One region of the Limosilactobacillus panis genome, then DNA from elsewhere that is predicted to be linked to it. Evidence: predicted binding sites of a transcription regulator. Region 1 holds the regulator's gene; the other holds the start of a gene.

The links. The regulator HrcA, encoded in region 1, represses chaperone genes, less so after heat shock. The targets are predictions, from matches to a motif close to TTAGCACTCNNNNNNNNNGAGTGCTAA.
Region 2: KZE55_RS07045 (Hsp20/alpha crystallin family protein) is a predicted target of HrcA. The motif match lies at 5,220-5,246, and genes of this name have one in related genera.

Annotation. Positions count from the first base shown of each region.
Region 1 covers NZ_CP081855.1:983,040-990,404, forward strand. Annotated here, with positions in the region: gene truB (tRNA pseudouridine(55) synthase TruB) at 1-56, shown strand, start outside; gene ribF (riboflavin biosynthesis protein RibF) at 68-1,039, shown strand; gene KZE55_RS04790 (hypothetical protein) at 1,169-1,489, opposite strand; gene hrcA (heat-inducible transcriptional repressor HrcA) at 1,660-2,700, shown strand; gene grpE (nucleotide exchange factor GrpE) at 2,713-3,294, shown strand; gene dnaK (molecular chaperone DnaK) at 3,318-5,192, shown strand; gene dnaJ (molecular chaperone DnaJ) at 5,310-6,470, shown strand; gene KZE55_RS04815 (hypothetical protein) at 6,590-6,730, shown strand; gene KZE55_RS04820 (L,D-transpeptidase) at 6,866-7,365, shown strand, end outside.
Region 2 covers NZ_CP081855.1:1,447,614-1,454,978, reverse strand. Annotated here, with positions in the region: gene apf (aggregation-promoting factor) at 303-1,115, shown strand; gene KZE55_RS07065 (phosphoenolpyruvate carboxykinase (ATP)) at 1,232-2,926, opposite strand; gene KZE55_RS07060 (acyl-CoA thioesterase) at 3,052-3,561, shown strand; gene KZE55_RS07055 (aldo/keto reductase) at 3,615-4,463, opposite strand; gene KZE55_RS07050 (L,D-transpeptidase) at 4,478-5,041, opposite strand; gene KZE55_RS07045 (Hsp20/alpha crystallin family protein) at 5,322-5,753, shown strand; gene KZE55_RS07040 (IS1182 family transposase) at 5,853-7,365, opposite strand, start outside.

The DNA.
Region 1 (7,365 bases):
ACTTTGATGCACACCACCACGCCTATCAGCCAACAAAGATGTTTTTGACGAACTAGGAGGCCCAACATTGCAGGTTATAAAAATACACCACCCAATCAACAAGCAATTAATTCCTGACGGCCCGGTAGTGCTGGCGATGGGGTTCTTCGATGGGGTCCACCGTGGCCATCAAGCGGTCATCCGGCGGGCACGGCAAATTGCTGACCAGCGGAAGTTACCCTTGGCAGTCCTAACCTATGGTCACGCACCAGGAGTTGTTTACCGGCAATATCCCGGCGGCTTTAAATACCTTTCCACTACTGACCGGAAGTTAGCCCTTTTAAAACAGCTCAGCGTTGACTTGGTGTACCTAGTTAGTTTTACCTCGAGTTTTGCCAACCAGACTCCCCAAGAATTTGTCGACCACTATCTCGTCGCTTTTCATAGCCAAGTCGTGGTGGCGGGTTTTGACCACACCTATGGTCCGGCTAAAATTGCTACTATGACGAACCTGCCTGCCTATGCGCGAGGCCGGTTCACTGTGGTAACAGTTCCTAAATTTACTGATCCGGGCACGACCAAGAAGGTTGGTTCCCGGGCAATCCGGAAGGCAATTGACCGCGGGGACGTTCAGACTGCTAACCAAGAATTAGGCTACTATTACCAGACCACGGGGTTGGTCGTCCATGGCCTTGCTCGAGGCCGGACCCTGGGCTTCCCCACAATCAATGTGGAGACACCATCACGGGAGAGGATACCAGGAATTGGTGTGTACGCGGTTAATGTTAAAATTGGTGAAAACTGGTACGGGGGGATGGCCAGTGTTGGCCATAATATTACCTTTGGTGACCACAACCAGCTGACCGTTGAGATTTACCTATTTGACTTTGACCAAATGGTTTACGGCGAAGAGGTAACGGTTCGCTGGTACCAATACCTTCGTGGTGAGCAAAAATTTGCGGATGCTACTAGTTTAGTGGCACAAATAAAGCATGATGAACAAGTGGCACGTCAGGTCGTGCAGGCACCACCAGCAATTACAAGCCAGATAATTCATTAAAAGAGTGAGCCTTTAGAAAGGACAAAGAGGACTTTAGTATTCGGATTTCCCGAATGCTAAAGTCCTCTTTGGGTACTGTGCTGTAATATTAACTGGGGCCCTTTCGTTTCTCCACCCCCAAAAAAATCCCTAGTGACGACTAGCCCGGTGGTTGTTGCCCTGGTGAATCTTGTGGACCTGCCGTTTAAACTTCGGCCCATCCGTGGTAACCAATCGGAAGTGGTGCATTTTACCGTGAAATGGGTGGCCGGTTAAGCGGAGGTTAGTCCATGAGCGCATGATGTTAGTCATCTGGTCGATCTCCTTAACCCGCTTTGGACTGCCCTCCTTTTTTGCAGCGTCCTTGATATCGGATTGGAGACGATAGATGAGGTTATTATGGTAGGCAAGCAGCTCGTTGGTTAATGGGGCACTTCGGTACTTGTTGAAGAGCCGTTGGATGAGCTCCATGGCCTCTTGAGCATTATGAGGTTGAACGTAACGGTGGTTGTCTGTACTCAATTGTAAAATCTCCTTAGATTTAATTTGACATTCCTTGACTTTTAAACAGGTGATTGGTATATTATTAAGTGTGTTTAGCACTTAGCCCTAAAGAGTGCTAAAAAAGGGATGTGATCAAAATGCTAACACAACGACAAAAGGCAATCCTGCAAGCGATTGTACGTCAATACACCTCAACCGGTCAACCGGTAGGATCAAAGCACCTCGCTGAAAAGTTACCATTTAAGGTTAGTTCAGCAACAATCCGGAATGAGATGGCGGTATTAGAAGATCACCAGCTAATCAAAAAAGAGTATTCGTCCTCGGGGAGGGTGCCTTCAAAGCGTGGCTACCGATACTACGTCGATCATCTGCTGGATGCAAATGCGCTCACGGATAATGACCTGGTTGTTATCCAGAATTCTTTAGGGACGAGTTTTCAAAAGATTGATGAGATTGTTTCGCATTCAGCAGATATCTTGTCAGACCTGACTTCTTACACAGCATTTACCCTAAAGCCCGATGTCCGGTTAAGTGGTTTTCGGGTGGTCCCGTTGGGTAACCATAAGGTGATTGCCATTTTGGTTACCGACAGTGGGGACGTCGAGAGTCAGTCGTTTACCCTGCCACGTAATTTTGATACCGATGCACTCCAAGCGGTAATCAGGATGATTAATGATCAGTTGGTCGGGCGACCGCTGACTGAAGTAGTTAAACGGCTGAATGATGACATCCCAAAGCGGATCATGCAATATATGCATGGTTCTGACGGCTTCTTGGACTTGTTTGACAACGTTGTTTCCCGGGCCGCTCGGGAACGCTTCTTTGTCGGCGGGCGGCTTAACATCTTGGGATTTTCTAATAACCAAGATCCGCAAGCCCTGCAGGTGTTATATAGCCTAATTGATCAAAATGATGAGTTGTCGCACCTTCTTGACACGGGATCTGATGATAAGGATGTCAACGTCAGGATTGGCTCGGAAATTGCTAAGGACCAGGTGTTAAAGGATTATAGTCTAATTACGGCAAGCTATGATGTCGACCAGTATGGTAAGGGAATCATTGCTGTTTTAGGGCCCACGAGGATGCCTTACTCACGGACGATTGGAATTGTAAATGCCTTTCGTCAGGAGTTAGCCAAGCGACTACTTGACTTTTACCGACACTATTACGATTCATAGGAGGCGAGTCATTTGGCAAAAGAAGAAAAGCAAAAGCAGGAAGAGCAGCCAAAAGCTGATGGCAAAGCTGCTCAGACTGATAATAAAGCTGAACACCATGGTGGCCACAAGGGTCAGTGCCACCACCGCTGTGAAAAGTTGCAAAAGCAAGTGGATGACTTGAAAAAACAACTTGCGGATAAAGATGACAAGTATCTACGTGCCGAAGCGGAAATTCAAAATATGACGACCCGCTTTAATAAGGAACGCGCCCAGATCTTGAAGTATGATGGTCAGGACCTGGCAAAGAGTGTTCTTCCCGTTCTTGATAACCTTAAGCGGGCACTCACGATTGAAGTTAAAGATGAAAATGGCCAACAACTAAAAAAGGGTATTCAAATGGTCCACGACCACTTAACGGCAGCCTTAAAGGACCATGGGGTCACTGAGATCCCCGCAGAAGGAAAGATTTTTGATCCGACCTTGCACCAAGCGGTTCAAACCGTCCCAGTAAAGGGTGATCAAAAACCGGAAACGGTTGTCAAAGTCTTGCAAGCTGGTTACCAGCTGAAGGACCGGGTTCTGCGTCCTGCAATGGTTGTTGTGGCACAATAAAAATATAAGAGAGGGGATAAACAATGGCAAGTAACAAGATTATTGGTATTGATTTAGGTACTACTAACTCCGCCGTTGCCGTTATGGAAGGTAACGAGCCCAAGATTATTACTAACCCAGAAGGAAGTCGGACAACGCCATCCGTTGTTTCATTTAAGAATGGTGAAACCCAAGTTGGTGAAGTTGCCAAGCGACAAGCAATTACTAACCCGAACACGATTTCTTCTATCAAGAGTCATATGGGTGAAGCCGGCTACACAGTTGAAGTAGATGGCAAGAAGTACACGCCACAAGAAATCTCCGCAATGATTCTTCAATACATCAAGAAGTATGCGGAAGATTACATTGGCGACACCGTTAACAAGGCTGTTATTACAGTACCTGCCTACTTCAACGATGCCCAACGGCAAGCCACTAAGGATGCCGGAAAGATCGCTGGCTTGGACGTTAAGCGGATTATCAACGAACCAACTGCTTCTTCTCTGGCTTACGGTCTGGACAAGAAGGACAAGGATGAAAAGATTCTGGTTTACGACCTTGGTGGTGGGACGTTTGATGTCTCCATTTTGGAATTAGGTGACGGGGTCTTCCAAGTTCTTTCTACTAACGGTGACACGCACCTTGGTGGGGATGACTTCGACCAAAAGATTATGGACTGGTTAATTGACGGCTTTAAGCAGGAACATGGGATTGATCTTTCTAAAGATAAGATGGCTTTGCAACGGTTGAAGGATGCCGCTGAAAAGGCGAAGAAGGACCTTTCCGGTGTTCAAGAAGCTCAAATCAGCCTGCCATTCATTTCATCCGGTGAAAATGGTCCACTGCACTTGGAGAAGAGTTTGACCCGGGCCCAATTCAACCAGTTGACTAATGACCTGGTTGAACGGACGAAGCAACCAGTATTGAACGCTTTGAAGGATGCGGACCTTTCATTTGATGACATTGATGAGGTTATCCTAAACGGTGGTTCAACCCGGATTCCAGCTGTTCAAGAAATGGTTAAGGAATTGACTGGTAAGGAACCAAACCACTCCATCAACCCTGATGAAGCCGTTGCCCTTGGTGCAGCTATCCAAGGTGGGGTTCTGACCGGTGATGTTAAGGATGTTGTTCTACTTGATGTTACACCACTTTCTCTTGGTATTGAAACCATGGGTGGGGTCTTCACCAAGTTGATTGACCGGAACACGACCATTCCAACATCCAAGAGTCAGATTTTCTCAACGGCCGCTGATAATCAATCTGCCGTTGATATTCACGTTCTTCAGGGTGAACGGCCAATGGCAGCCGACAACAAGACCTTAGGGAACTTCCAGCTGACAGACATTCCAGCTGCTCCTCGTGGTGTTCCTCAAATTAAGGTTACCTTCGACATTGATAAGAACGGGATTGTTAACGTTTCTGCCAAGGACATGGGAACTGGTAAGGAACAAAAGATTGTTATCAAGTCCAACTCTGGTCTGTCCGACGAAGAAATCGAACGGATGAAGAAGGATGCCGAAGAACACGCTGAAGCCGACAAGAAGAAGAAGGAAGAAGTTGACTTGAAGAATGAGGTCGACCAAGAACTCTTCCAAGTTGACAAGACCTTAAAGGAAGTTAAGGGCAAGGTTCCTGACGAAGACATCAAGAAGGCCGAAAGTGCTCGTGACGACCTGAAGAAGGCCAAGAAAAGCGGTAACCTTGATGACATGAAGGCCAAGAAGGACGCTCTCAACAAGGTTATCCAAGACTTGAGTGTCAAGCTTTACAAGCAGGCCCAAGGAGCTCAAGGGAATGCCCAGGGCGGTGCAAACCCTACTGGCAATGCCGGCAATAACGGTAACCAAAAGGGCAATGATAATGGCAACACCGTTGATGGTGACTTCAAGGATGTTACCCCAGACGACAAGAAGTAATTTCTAATTGCTAGATGCATTGTAAAAGCCAAAGGCCACAGTTTAGGACTTTGGCTTTTACTTTCGTTTCCGATCTGTGGTATAACTATACAAGCAATTAAGTTGTGAGGGATATAAATGGCAGAAGAAAACTATTACGATGTTTTAGGTGTCTCAAAAGATGCCTCGGAAGCAGATATTAAACACGCTTACCGGCGACTCGCTGCTAAGTACCACCCGGATGTAAACCATGCACCTGGTGCGGAAGAAAAATTTAAGAAGATTAATGAAGCTTACGATGTCTTAAGTGATTCGCAAAAGCGGGCCCAGTATGATCAGTTTGGTTCTGCTGGTCCACAGGCCGGAGCGGGCCAAGGTTTTGGTGGCTTTGGCAATGGCGGCTTTAGTAGTCAGGGCTTTGGCGGCGCCAGTGGCTTTGATGATATCTTCAGCCAATTCTTTGGTGGTGGCGGCAGTCGGCGGCCTAACCCGACTGCCCCGCGTCAGGGTCGGGACCTCCAGTATGCCATGACGCTGAAGTTTATGGATGCCATTTTTGGGAAAACGACGACCATTAAGTACGATCGTGATGAGCAATGTAAAACCTGTCACGGGACCGGTGCCAAACCAGGTAAGTCCGCGACGACTTGTAAACGGTGTGGCGGAAGCGGTGTAATCGTCACTGTACGGCGGACACCTCTGGGGAGTATGCAGACCCAAACCACTTGTCCAGAGTGTCACGGGACTGGTAAGGTAATTAAAGCTGCTGATCAGTGCCAGACCTGCCACGGTAGTGGGCATGTTCATGCAAAGCACGAGCTGGAAGTTAAAGTTCCCGCTGGGGTTGATGATGGCCAGCAGATGCGCCTTGAAGGCCAGGGTGATGCTGGTGAAAACGGTGGACCGGCTGGTGACCTATACATTGTCTTCAGAGTTACCCCGAGTCGAGACTTCCGGCGTGATGGCACTACTATTTACGTTGACCGGGATATTTCGTTTGCCCAAGCTGCACTGGGGGACGAAATCAAGGTTAAGACCGTTCATGGTGACGTTGACCTAAAGGTTCCTGCTGGAACGCAATCCGAGACCAACTTCCGCTTACGGGGGAAGGGTGTTCCTTACTTGAATGGTAAGGGGACTGGTGATGAGCAGGTTACTGTCCACGTCAAAACACCGAAGAACCTCAATAAACGGCAACGGGAGGCGATGATGGCCTTCGCTGCGGCCAGTGGTGAGGATGTCAAGGGCGTCAAAAAATCCGTCTTAGATAAGCTTAAGGACGCCTTTGAGGATCGTTAATATAATAATAATTAAGCCAGAAAATGGGACAAGGTGTCCGGTTTCCTGGCTTTTTTTAGTTACCGCTTTCATAAAGGAGTATAATAATAAAGAATATGTTATTATTGGGGGATTAGACAATGTTAATCGATTTCAATCGTGCAAAGAAGATTGCTGCTGGCTGTCTGGCAATGACCAGCTGCGGCTTTGTTCTTTGGCTAAGTCAAACTAATAGTTTTGCCGCCGATACTAGGCCAGCACCAGTAGTGGCGACTGGCTAACAAACTCAACCAAATCAAACAGCGCCTGTTGAAGATCAGTCAGCACCGGTACAGAATACAAACTACGACCATGCTGACCAGGGTAACTACGCTAACCTTGACCGTGCCCAGATTAATGAGCAAGGACAGTTGACCGTGAGTGGCTGGCACGCTACCAACGCTGCTAAGGACCGCCCTTACCACTACATTATTGCCGTCAATAAGGCAACTAACCAGGAGATTGGCCGACAAAACGTGACTGACCAGGCTGTACCCCGCGCAGATGTCCAACGGGTTCATAATGTATATGGTGCGGGCCAATCGGGCTTTAATACGAGCTTTGACCTTAGTAAGGGCCTGGCAGAGTTAAACCAGGTGCAGATTGTTAGTCGCTACACAAATGATGCTCGGGGAAATGGTAACGCGGTCGACTATTGGTTTGCCCCGATTACGATTGATCGTAACAACCGTGCTAACCTTGATAAGGCGACGGTAGTTAAGAGTCAAGTGGTTATTAGCGGTTGGCACGCAACGAACTTGGCCGCCGGCAAGGCCCACCACTTTATTATTGTGCTCGACCGGACTAGTAATCAAGAAGTGGCTAGACAACTTGTTACGCCAGTTAAGCGTCCCGACGTTGCTAAAGTATTTCCGGG
Region 2 (7,365 bases), 460 kb from region 1:
AGCGAAAAACTGCAATTTACAGGATTTCTTTCTGGTAAATTGCAGTTTTTTTGTCTGTTTTGTTACATTTTGTGGTTAGTAGAGACAACAGGATGAAAGCATGACTTGCTAAGGCCTATATGATTAATAATAAAAAAATCTATATAAATTGTTACGAATTATTACGCATAAAGGTAAAAATGATATTCGCTGGTAATTACTGTGTAACTTTCAGCAGGTATAGTATAGGTGTTGATTGATATGAATCAATCTGAAGTGATGAATAAGCAATAGAATTATGAAAAGGATGGGATTTAATCTTTATGAAGTTATCTAAGAACATCGCAAAAATTACTGCTGCTGTTGCTGGAGCTGTTGCATTGGGTACCATTGCTACTGCTACGACTGCAAATGCTGATTCAATTTACACGGTGCAAAGTGGTGATACTTTATCAGTAATTTCCTACAAGTTCGGTCATGATTTAAGCTTTGTTGATACCTTAGCTTCAACCAACCACATTGCCAACAAGAACTTAATCTACGTTGGTCAAAAATTAGTTATCAAGGATAATGGTGAAGTCGCACCAGCAACGCAACATGAAGTGGCAACGTTGCCAAGTGCTACTCCGGAAAACCAAACCCAAGCAGTAACTAGCCAAGCTCAACAGTCAGCTGCTGCTAGCCAAACCCAAGCAGCAACTAGCCAAGCTCAACAGTCAGCTGCTGCTAGCCAAACCCAAGCAGCAACTAGCCAAGCTCAACAGTCAGCTGCTGCTAGCCAAACGCAAGCAACGACTAGTCAACCTGCAGCTGCCCAACAGGCTAGTGGTTACACCCAAGCTGCTAACGCGGCTGCAACTGGTTACACAGGTGCGGCAACTACCAACACTAGCTACACTTCAGGTGTAACTGGCAATGAAGCCAGTGCCAAGGCCTGGATTGCTGCTCGTGAATCCGGTGGTTCATACACCGCTACTAATGGTCAGTACATCGGTAAGTACCAGTTATCCGCTTCATACCTGAACGGTGACTACTCTGCCGCTAACCAAGAACGGGTTGCTGACCAATACGTTGCTAACCGCTATGGTTCCTGGACAGCTGCGCAAGCATTCTGGCAATCACACGGTTGGTACTAAAATTTAACCATATTTGTTAAAAAGCTGGAGATGTTTTCTCCGGCTTTTTTAATGACCTAAAAAGGGAACTGGCACAAAACGCACCAGTTCCCTTATTTTATAAATTTAATTGAAGACTAGTTATTCATCAAAACATCTAATAATTCCCGCGCAGACTCATGGAGGGCTTTCTTGGACTTGTCGTTTCCAAGGTGGGTGTAGACTTCACCGACGTAAACGTTGTTAGCAAAGAGCTTGTTAAAGACCTTGTCAATAATTGGTTTGGTCCGTTCCTCTTCTTGAACGGGGCCAAATGGGTTGGCAAAGAAGGTCGTGCTCATGCCGACTTCATCAGTTGTTCCAAGGGCCTTCCGCTTACCAGCAACGAAGACTTTCTTGGCTTCTTCCTCGTTTTCAAAGCGGTGGATGCCAACCTTTTCGTCATAGTTGTTAGCGTAAACCCACATGTCAATCGGGTGGTGCTTAATGACGTTTTCGTAGGTATCCGCGGGGATGATAACCCGGGCGTTGGACAGTTCAGGGTTGAGGTAGACACCCCGGTCCATGTTGTTGAAGGCGACCGCACTGGACAGGTCATCGAGGCGGACAAAGGCACCGGTTTCGGTCCCCTGGGCGTAGATTCTGCTGTCGTCACCAATAGTAAAACTACCCATGTCATCGAAGATCGTTTCCATATCGACAATCTTGTCATCAGCGATTTCCTGCATTGCTTCGATTGATTCGGACTTCCCGGCACCGGAGTCACCAAAGAAGACCACGTTCTTTTCCTTACCATTGGTGAACCGCACTCGCAGCATGGAGCCGTGAATTGGCAGGCGGCCGTTGTAAATCTGGTGGAGGTTATGCAATGTCAGGCACATCTTCTTCATGTAACCAAAGTAGGTGGTCTTGTCAGTGTATGGCACTTCCCCAACCCAGATGTGGTTCTTGGTATCGTGGTAGTAGTGCGAAACCATTCCCTCGGTTTCCTTCAAGCCGAAGAGCAGAATCAGGTCGGGCTTTTGACCCCGGACCTCGTCTGGCTGGGCTAGCTGGAAGAGGTTAGAGAGGGCAATCCCGTTGACTAGGTAGTCAACGTTGAAGTAGATGTAGGCCAAGCTTTCCCCAATCTTAGCCGGGTAGCAGTACCATTGGCCCTTTTGACCGTGGAACCGCTTGATGGGGTTCTCTTCAACAGCGGAGAAGACCCCTTCACGCTTGTTACTCTTAGTGTGCATCATCATTGGTGGACGGAGCATGACGGTATCGATAAAGTCAATATCGCGCAACTGGTCGTAACCTTCTGGGATTGGCCAATCATGTGTCTGAACAAGAATGGCCGCGTTTGAAGCGGCGTTAACTTGCCGGTAGGTTTGGTTGGCAAATCCCTGGAGCTTTTCTTCAACCACCCGGTAGGATTCACGAACCAGGTCGTTGAAGTGCCCGTCGATCATCTTAAATTCGTTACCGGCAATTTTGCTATTATTGTAATTAATTACTGTTACCCGGAGTAAGGACCGGTAAAAAGAATATAGTTCTTCAACGCTGGCCAGAATATCCTTTGGACCATACTTGTCAAAGGCACTGTCATCATCAATCAGGATTTTCTTTAATGTTTGAACATATTGTTCAGGCGTGGCATTATCAAATGCGTCATCGTCGTATTCCGGATTCTTAGAATCAAGGTACAACTTAACAACTTCCAATAATTCATCACTATTGACTAGTGAGTAGGTGTCTTTGTAATACGCATGACTCAGGTTTAGCAAAGCAACCCCGCGCTCCGTGTTGACATAGAGCGAAGGCGTCTTGATTTTTTCTTGCTTAGGCATTGATCTCAATCCTTTCTTATAGCCTTGTTATTATTATAGTGTATCTTTGAGCAAACGGTGAGTGAAATTTAAATTCTATCCAATTATGTTAGAATAATAAAAAAGTGTAAGGGGTTCCATTTATTATGCAAGCAAAATGTAATGACACACTCTCCATTTCCGTCCACCGGGTTCTCAATGATGACCTCAATGAACACGGCACCGTTTATGGGGGACGGATTTTGGAATTAATTGACGGGGAGGCCTCGATAGCTGCCATGCGGGTTGCGCGGACGGTTGTTGTCACGGCAAGCATGGACAACGTTCAATTTCTTCGGCCCTTCAAGCTCCAAGATTCAATGTGCATGGAGGCTTACGTCACTGGAGTTGGTCACCGCTCCATCGAGGTCTTCGTCAAGGTTATTGGTGAGCACTTGATGACCGGCGAACGCTTCTTGGGTTTCACCTGCTTCATCACTTACGTCATTGAAGACCCTCATAAAGCAGTTCCGGTGGCGGGGATGGTTCCAGAGACCGATGAGCAACGGACACTAATGGCCGGGTACGAAGGTCGTCGTCAAAAGCGACGGGCTAGTCGGCAGTCTGAGCAACAAATTGCTGGTGCCATCTCGCTCGATTTTCCCTGGCGAGGCTAAAAAATCGACACTAACGTTTGAATTCAAGCGCTGGTGTCGATTTTTTCGTTTTATTAGATGACAGCTAATGGCTGCTTACTAGTTGGTTTGGGAAAGGTGGCCGCTAGCTGCTTCAGTTCGTCACTGGTAAATTCAAGTGAACTGGCCTGGACATTTAACTGAGCGTGTTGTGCCGAACCGCTCTTTGGAATTGCCAGAACGCCTGGTTCCCGTAGCGTCCATGCCAGCATTACCTGGTAAATTGTGGCCTGGTGGTTAGCAGCAATCTCTTGCAGGACTTTATTGGTAGCTAGTTTGCCTGAGATAGAATCACCCTGGGCAAGGGGGGAGTAAGCAATTAAAGGGAGACGTTGGGTCCGCATCACGGGAAGAAGGTCAAACTCAATCCCGCGTTCATCAAGGTTATACAGGTCTTGATTGGCAACGCAGTGGTCCCCATTGGGCAGTGCCCATAGCTCCTGGAGGTCACTGACATCAAAGTTGGAGACCCCCCAGGACCTAATCTTACCCTTCTTAACCATTTCCTCCATAGTAGTGACTGTTTCTAATAGGGGTACCGTTCCCCGCCAGTGAAGGAGGTAGAGGTCAAAGTAATCGGTTCCCACGTTTTGTAGGCTCCGGTCGAGACTCCGTTCTAAAAGGCGGGCACTAGCGTTTTGGGGGAGGACTTTATCAATCAGAAAAAGATTTCCCCGGTCAAAGGGGGCGATGGCGTCCTTGACAAGTCGCTCTGCACGGCCATTGCCATACATTTCAGCGGTATCTACCACCCGGGCCCCGGCATTGATGCCAGCTTGGATGGCGGCAATTTCGTCTTGCCGTTGGCTAGGGTGATCACCGACGTTCCAGGTGCCGATACCCACGGCAGGGAGGGTGATCCCGTTAATTGTTACCTCTTTCATTAGGAAACCTCCTCTTAGTTATCCTGGACAACAACCTTGGTTCCTTCCGGCACGTTCATCATCCACTTGGAGTCTGGAACGGACAGGCGGACACAGCCGTGAGAGGCGGTCATTTTACCCAACTTAGCCGCTTCGGACTTGATGTAGTGGCCGTCCTTATCCGTTGGGACACTGTGAAAGAGGTAGGAACCGTTGTCGTGCCAAGAAACGTAGTTATTTGCCCCACACTTAACCGATGGGTTGTAGAAGCTATTACCCCGTTCGGACTGGATAGCGAAGGTGCCAGTCGGCGTAATACTTACCCGTTTACCATCCTTGTTTTCGTACTTTCCGGCGCTGCAGTACATTGTGTATACCGCCTTATTGCCAGACATGATGTAGACCCGGTTTTTGTTGATGCTGACCTTAATCCAGGGATCCTTGAGTTTGTCGATATCCGGGTAAGGAATCGTCTCTGATGGCTTCCGGTAATCAATGGGTGTCCGCATGTGGGAATCGGCACTAGCGGTGACACTAGTTGTGATAAATGCAAATACACCAACCAGAGTGATTAATAGTAGTTTTTTCATAAGATTCATTGTCTTAAGCCTTCCTCAGTAATTAATAGGTACATTTTAGCACAATTATGTATGATAAAATATTCATATATTTAGAAGAATAGATAAAATTTCTGCTCGTCAATTAGTAAAATGTCAGGTGCCAGAACCCTTGGGCACGTTGCAATTAGCCGTTTAGTTAATATTGGTCAAATAAAAATTAGCACTCAACACAATTAACTGCTAATTTTTTCTTGACTATTGTTGACCAATGATTAATATAGAAAATGTAAACAAGGTATTAGAAAGGATGATTCAATATATGGCTAACGAAATTCAACGTCGTAACAACTTATTTGATAATCTGATGAATATGCGTGACTGGATGAATGATGACTTCTTCTCAGACTTAACACCAGTAGCTGATCACATGAAGACCGATGTGTCTGAAAATGATAAGGGCTACATGGTCAAGATTGATATGCCTGGCTTTGATAAGAAAGACATTCATATCAACTATGCTAACAACATTTTGTCCGTAACTGGTCACCGGGACACCTTTGCCGATGACAGCGACAAGGATGGTAATGTTCTCCACACCGAACGGCGGTATGGTCAGATGAGTCGGCAATACCGTTTGCCAGACGTTGACCGGGACGCAGTTAAGGCTCAATACACGAACGGTGTTTTGACCTTGAACCTGCCAAAGCTACAAGCTAGTGACGAGAACGACACCCGGATTGATATTGACTAATAAATAATTGCCTTTAAAAGTAAGAGGCTGGGAATTAACTATTAATTCTTGGTTCTCTAACAGTAAAATCCGGACTATAATTTTTGATCGATTCAAAAATCATAGTCCGGATTTTAAATTATTTATAAAATTAGTCGCCAATCGACTAATTGATTGACCAAATTTCGTTAGATTTAATGCCATCAAGGCTAGCCCAATGTCATTTTCCACAGCCCGTTGTCCGCGTAGATGAGTTCGGCGTATGCCAAAATCCCTCTTCATGTGACCAAAGACTGGCTCAACGTCGAACTTTCGTCGACGATAAATTGCCTTGCCTTCGTCACTTGAGAGGGTTGCTTTTACTTTAGCCTTGTAATAATTCCACGTTGGGTTAACCTGCATATAGCGTTGCCGACCACTTGGTGTTTTTGCCAACTCATCCAATTGTTCTGACAGTTGGTGCTTATCCGCTCGGTAGAGTTTGAAATCACGTTCGAAACCATATTTATCGGTTCGCCTACTATACCGATAAAAGCTAAAGCGAACTCCTAAATGATCGATGTAGTAATCATCTTCGGCATTATACTGCCAATTTTGTGATTTAGTTGGATCGTTTTTAAATTTATGTTTCTGTTCCTTTTGATAAGTTGTGTATGGAATAACAGGCTGCTTTTCAAACTGATCAAGAATCATTGTGTAATTGTACTCACTACCATAACCGGCATCGGCAACGATATGCTTAAAGAAATCTAAAGCATGAAACTGGGTAAGGAATGGCACTAAGGTCCTGGTGTCAGTTGGATTTGAAAAGAGCCCGTAATCAAGGACAAATTGCTTATGTGTAGCGATTTGCAGGTTATAGCCGGGCTTTAACTCCCGATTCATCATCGGATCTTCCTTCATACACATAAAAGTCGCATCATGATCAGTCTTGGAATAGCTATTACGACCTTGGAAGATATCTTCGGCACGTTCATACTTTTTGGCACGCGGAATTAGGTCGTTGCTTAATTGATGGCGAAGTTTTTTTAGAAAACGACGGCGCCGTTTTCTAACTGAACCACCTTTGATGATTTTTGGTTCTTGCTTAATCTCTTCATCTAACTTAGTGATTTTCTCCGCAAGTTCTTGTTCCATTACTTCCATGCCTTCGGCAGAAGTAACCAGCTCGGGTGCCATTTCTTGCACCACTTGTTTTTCTACTAGTTCCTCATAAAGCTTACTCGTCTTTTCTCTTAACTTAGCGTGATACTTTTCAACTGCCCGTCGCCAAGTAAATGAATATTTATTGGCATCGGCTTCTACCTTGGTCCCATCGATAAAAACTGCATCATTTTGAATTAGTCCGTGATCTTTCAAAGCCATGGTAAAGTAAACAAAGGCATGTTTAATTAGCTTACTAGCGTGCTGACTGCGTCGAAAGTTATTAATGGTATGGTAGCTATAAGCATAATCATGAGCTAACCAACGCATTGGCAGGTTCTCATCCAACATCATTTCAATCTTTCTTCCAGAATAAGTTTGACGTGCGTAGGCAAACAAGAGAATCTTAAGCATAATTGCTGGATGCGATGAAGGGCGGCCGGTAGCCGCTCCTGAATCTTCTAATAGCACATTTTGTGGAATCGAGTCG